DNA from 2 places in the Ectobacillus sp. OTK genome. Region 2 is predicted to be linked to the other one. Evidence: a T-box and tRNA genes for the amino acid it is inferred to sense, from the RefSeq annotation. Region 2 holds a T-box; the other holds one or more tRNA genes.

Region 1 (3,007 bases), 2.0 Mb from region 2:
CATCATTAAAAGCTGACTCACTTTCGACAGTTTGTCTTACTTTTTCCCGGATGGTAATTTGCTTAAATACAGGAATTAAAGTTGCAGGGTCTGTAGATGCAATAACAGAAGCGAGCAAAAGGGCATATAAAATGGGCATATGTAGTAAATAAAAAGCGGTAATGGCTACAACCACAGCTGTAATGATTACACCTAGTATAGAGAGGAGAGAAATAGTAATCCAAACCTTTTTCAGTATAGAAAAACGAATGGCTCTTCCTCCTTCAAATAGAATCAATATAGACCCTAACACGATAATAAATTGATACGAAACTGAATCATTTGGCACTGTAATTAAATCGAAGACAGAGGGGCCTAGAAGTATTCCCACGATCATAAACAGAGCTACATCAGGAATTTTAATCCGTTCCGCTACTTTCATGGCCACTAATCCAAAAAGAAAGACCATAGTGATCATATATAATTCGCGTTGAACAATGTTCATAACGTCAGCTTCCATTTTATGCTCCTTTCAGTGCATTATTTTTAATAACCTTAGATTACCCCCGACGGATGTAATAATAAATTCCCTTAAGGACAATTTAATTGGAAAAGGTGAGAAAGTATGGTAGATATTTTTGATACATTTGCTCTTCTCACTAGTATTTTGGCGTTTTAATGGTATTTATTATATAGGGAATAATGATATATTCGATAAACAGAACAAGTTTTAATTCACGGCAAAATGAAAAATACTATCTCAGAAATGAATGTTTAAAAAGTGTAGAGTGTCTATTTGTTAAATGATTCGGAATGAATCTTAATATCAAAGAGAAGTTGTAATCAAACAAGACGAGTGTATACCGTGGATCCTTGACGGCAGGGTTTGCTCTTATTATTTTATTAGGCTCGTTTCTTCTCACCTTTCCTATAGCTACTAAGGATGGGAGAGACTTCCGTGGCTAGATGCCTTATTTACGTATAGTCTATGTCTGCTGCATATGTAACGGGCGTGTGGTTGTGGATACTGGGACTAGTTACGTTGGTAAAGTTGGTAACAACTACATCGTAAAAGTATATTTAAAAACCTAAATGTTTGTTGTATACTGATTAAGCAATGAACGAAATGCCTTGTATATCTGCCGGCTTAGCTCAATTGGCAGAGCACGATCGAATATGCTTCGAAGGAATTACTTCAGCGTACTCATTGAGCTGCATCTTGCGTAAGCTTTCTGGAATGAGGACGACAAACAAAAGCTATTGTCTGGGCATACAAATATATTACGCCGGCTTAGCTCAATTGGCAGAGCAACTGACTTGTAATCAGTAGGTTGGGGGTTCAAGTCCTCTAGCCGGCACCATTCTATGTTACACGTATGAGGAACATAATATCTTGTATGATGCGACCGTGGCGGAACGGCAGACGCGCTAGGTTGAGGGCCTAGTGAGAGCAATCTCGTGGAGGTTCAAGTCCTCTCGATCGCATTCATGTCCTGCAATGTTCGTGATACCATTTTGTTTTGAACCGTACAATTTGAACGGGATTCCTAATTTGTTGCCTGATGCCATGCCTGCTTGTTCAGGATTGCAGGAAGGTCGATACGCGGAAACCTACCTGCGAGAGCGGGTTCCAAAACAGAGTGGGAAACGGCATACGTGGGGATGTACTTTTAAAACGACATATCGATTCAACTAAAAATACATACCGTGATAGGCGGGGAGATAGCGGTGCCCTGTAACTCGCAATCCGCTCTAGCGAGGCTGAATTCCTTTCAGAGGTATGATGGATGTAAGGTTTGCCTTATATAAGCGGTGTTGACCTTCGGAGTCCTCGCAACAGAAACCCATGAACCTGGTCAGGCCGGGAACGGAGCAGCCATAAGTGGAATGTTCTGTGTGTCGAAGGGCAGCTCTGAACGAGCTGGCTGTATGAGTACCACTTATGTCGTCATATCAATGAAAGGTTCACGGTTTTATCTTTTGGGGCCTTAGCTCAGCTGGGAGAGCGCCTGCTTTGCACGCAGGAGGTCAGCGGTTCGATCCCGCTAGGCTCCACCATAGTATGTACTGTTACTAAAGTAAATAGCAACGATTTTACCCTAAAAGAATGAGTGAATTGGAGAAGATTTTACCAATCATATTTGCGGGTGTGGCGGAATTGGCAGACGCACCAGACTTAGGATCTGGCGCCTTTGGCGTGGGGGTTCGAGTCCCTTCACCCGCACCATTTATAATTGTATAGGATTGCAGTGTTTGCATGCGGAAGTAGTTCAGTGGTAGAATACAACCTTGCCAAGGTTGGGGTCGCGGGTTCGAATCCCGTCTTCCGCTCTTATGCCGGTGTGGCGGAATTGGCAGACGCGCACGACTCAAAATCGTGTTCCTCTGGAGTGTCGGTTCGACCCCGACCACCGGTATCAAACTAAAGGAAAAAACTCTTATAAGTCAATGCTTTGAGACATTCAAGGTGTTGGCTCTTTTTGTTTTTACTAGTTGGATACTACTGATAAATAATGGAAAAAATCAGTTTAGATTAGTAATCTATCAAGCATTTTTGTAGTTCTTCACAGTAAAATTGAAAAAATTAACAATTATGGTATTTTATATGATAATATAAAATCGTGCATATTGCACATAAAAAGAAAAAAGGGGGATAAATCCATGAAAAAGTATCGCAGTTGCTTGTTGCTTGTTTTAATTCTGTCACTAACAATGGTTATTGCTGCTTGTAGCGGCGGTAATAAAAGTGTATCTGGCGGAGACAGCGAAGGAAACAGTAATAGCAAAAACTTAAGTTTATTAACTGGTGGAACTGGCGGTACATATTATCCACTTGGTGGACAAATTGCTAATATCATTTCTAGTAAAACAGATGCAAATATTACAGCACAAACATCTGGAGCATCTGCTGAGAATATGGAAACTTTAAGATTAGGGGAAGCTGAAATGGCTTTCTCGCAAACTGATATTACAGCATATGCAATCGAAGGAAAAGAAATGTTCGATGGAAAGCCAATTGACAATGTTC
Region 2 (3,007 bases):
ACAGGAATCACCTGTACCTGTACCGGTGCAAGCCATGTTGGAAACGCCCCCTTGTATTCTTCGATTAAGAACGCAACAAAACGTTCCATTGTAGAAACAACGCCGCGGTGGATAACAACTGGACGGTGAGGCTTCCCGTCTTCACCGACATATGTTAAATCAAAACGCTCTGGAAGCAAGAAGTCAAGCTGTACAGTAGATAATGTTTCATCCTTACCAAGAGCTGTGCGTACCTGCACATCAAGCTTTGGACCGTAAAATGCTGCTTCCCCCTCTGCCTCATAATAGTCGTAGCCCATTTCATCCATAGCTTCCTTTAGCATCTGCTGCGCTTTGTTCCACATATCATCATCATCGAAGTATTTCTCTTTATCTTCTGGATCACGATACGATAAACGGAAGGAGTACTCCTCAAGACCAAAATCCTTATACACCTCAAGAATGAGGCGAACAACACGGATGAATTCCTCTTTAATTTGATCTGGACGCACAAAGATATGAGCATCGTTCAGCGTCATGCCGCGGACACGCTGCAGACCTGTTAACGCACCAGACATTTCGTAGCGATGCATTGTTCCAAGCTCCGCAATACGAATTGGCAGCTCGCGGTAACTGTGAATATCATGCTTATACACCATCATATGGTGCGGACAGTTCATAGGACGAAGCACAAGCTGCTCATTATCCATTTCCATTGGCGGGAACATGCCGTCTTGATAATGCTCCCAGTGACCAGATGTTTTATACAACTCAACGCTTCCCATAACAGGTGTATAGACGTGGTCATAGCCAAGCGCTACTTCCTTATCTACAATATAGCGTTCAATAATACGGCGAATCGTCGCTCCCTTTGGCAGCCAAAGCGGTAAGCCTTGTCCAACCTTTTGCGAGTTTGTAAATAGCTTTAATTCCTTGCCAAGCTTGCGGTGGTCGCGCTCCTTCGCCTCTTCCAGCAAGCGAAGATGCTCATCAAGCTCTTCCTTCTTCGCAAACGCAGTACCGTAGATGCGCTGGAGCATTTTATTTTTGCTGTCGCCGCGCCAATATGCACCCGCTACGCTTAATAGCTTAAATGCTTTAATTTTTCCTGTGGACGGAAGATGCACACCGCGGCATAGGTCAAAAAATTCACCCTGCTCGTAGATGGACAATGTTTGATCCGCCGGAATGTCGTTAATAAGCTCTAGCTTTAGGTTATCGCCAATTTCTTCATAGCGGCGAAGCGCTTCCTCACGGCTTACTTCTTGGCGCACAATCTCAAGGTTTTCCTTTACAATGCGCTCCATTTCCTTCTCAATCCTCGGAAGATCCTCTGCTGTAATCGGCTCTTCTAGATCCACATCATAGTAAAAACCATTTTCAATAACCGGCCCGATGCCAAGCTTCACGTCTTTATACAAACGCTTTAATGCCTGCGCAAGCAAATGGGCTGTAGAGTGACGCAAAATCTCTATGCCTTCCTTGGAATCCAGTGTAATAATAGCGATGCTGCCATCCTGCCCAATTGGTGTTTTTAAATCGAGCAATGTATCATTTAGCTTTCCTGCCACAGCCTTTTTCTTTAAGCCAGGACTAATGGAAGCTGCAATCTCTTCTGTTGTTGTCCCGTACGGAAACTCCTTCACGGCTCCGTCTGGGAATGTAATTTTAATACTTTCTGCCATGCCATTCAGCTCCTTCATAAAAATAAAAAACACCCGTCCCTAAAAAGGGACGAGTGTTGATTTCTCGTGGTTCCACCCTTGTTCCGATTCACATACGTCAATCGCTCAAGTTTCATAACGGTGTTTGCCGTCAGCAATTACTGTCATTTCATCGCTGAAGTTCAGAGGTGGTAAACAACTTTTTCGTATTAGGAAGCTTACAGCCTAAGGCTCCCCTCTCTGGGAATCGTAAAAAGAAGCTCATGTCCTCATCATTACTTATGCTATATTCACATTATGTACGTAATTATATTCGCAACACAAAAGAAAAGCAAGGGAGCATTACCGTTTTCTTACCTGCTTGCCCACCATTTTTTCAAATTCTCCGATGGTCTGAACAATTACGCGTTCTTGAAACACATTTCGAATCGTAATAATCATGTTATGGTCTGTATGAGCAGTATATAAATAAATCGTTTTCGGTGCAATTGATAAAAGCGGCGCAATGACATTCGGATCAATATATGGCTCTCGATTGTACACTATGCTCTCGTCTATATATTGGACCAGTTTCTCTTGATTTAAACGCAACCCACGTTCATCATAAAAAATGAAACTTCCGTTATAGACGAGATGAAGACAGGAAAGACGGGATTTTCGTGTACAGACATACTGCCGCAGCATTTCCACAAAGGCTTGATACTCCTGCTCAAGTTTATATTCATCAATCGCGAGCTCCGTTAAGCGAACCAAATAAGCCATATAATGCTTCAAACGAAATCTCACATATGAATCAAAGGAAAATGAGACAGGGTCTTGTACAAATTCCTTCAGGGACGCCCCTAACAAACGCTCTCTTTCTTCCTCCAAACCTTTGTATGGTATATCCTGCAGCTTCCCATCCAGCAGCGAATGAACGATATGTAGAATTTGCGCCCGCTCCTCCTGGTCGTGGTATAAAAAGGACTGTTCTAAAATCGATAAAATCCATTTCTCTTCCTTCACATCTACGATAAAACGAATAAATGCCGGAATGAATACTTCTTCTACATACCATGCATCTCCAGGCGGAATATGAACGGCCACCGTCGAACCATCCAAAAGTACGCTCATGCTTCCATACGCAGTTCCCGCACCTTCCAGCAAATGCTCGTACATCATCCGTGCATCATGCTCCTCTTCAAAGCGGATTTCGATCACTTTTGTCCCCCCTTTAAGGTCATCGCCTATTTTATGTATATTAAAAGGAAAGGTAAAAAATGATACAAGAAAACCTTGACAAAAAAGAAAAGCGGAACTGCTCCGCTTTTCTCCCGTAGTAAAACAATTTTCATACAATCTTACGTACATGTATATCAAAAAAC

What was found. The T-box of region 2 lies ahead of thrS (threonine--tRNA ligase). A T-box ahead of a tRNA ligase gene usually reads a tRNA of that ligase, here a tRNA-Thr.
Region 1: it encodes a tRNA-Thr, which carries the amino acid that the T-box ahead of thrS (threonine--tRNA ligase) is inferred to sense. The anticodon was not compared.

The regions. Positions count from the first base shown of each region.
Region 1 covers NZ_AP048547.1:2,656,950-2,659,956, forward strand. The annotation lists gene AC6HZ4_RS13140 (cation:proton antiporter) at 1-484, opposite strand, end outside; tRNA gene AC6HZ4_RS13145 (tRNA-Thr) at 1,265-1,340, shown strand; tRNA gene AC6HZ4_RS13150 (tRNA-Leu) at 1,382-1,464, shown strand; RNA gene ssrS (6S RNA) at 1,467-1,646, shown strand; RNA gene ffs (signal recognition particle sRNA large type) at 1,685-1,950, shown strand; tRNA gene AC6HZ4_RS13165 (tRNA-Ala) at 1,962-2,037, shown strand; tRNA gene AC6HZ4_RS13170 (tRNA-Leu) at 2,123-2,206, shown strand; tRNA gene AC6HZ4_RS13175 (tRNA-Gly) at 2,239-2,310, shown strand; tRNA gene AC6HZ4_RS13180 (tRNA-Leu) at 2,316-2,396, shown strand; gene AC6HZ4_RS13185 (TAXI family TRAP transporter solute-binding subunit) at 2,641-3,007, shown strand, end outside.
Region 2 covers NZ_AP048547.1:4,686,890-4,689,896, forward strand. The annotation lists gene thrS (threonine--tRNA ligase) at 1-1,664, opposite strand, end outside; T-box leader at 1,707-1,928, opposite strand; gene ytxC (putative sporulation protein YtxC) at 1,986-2,843, opposite strand.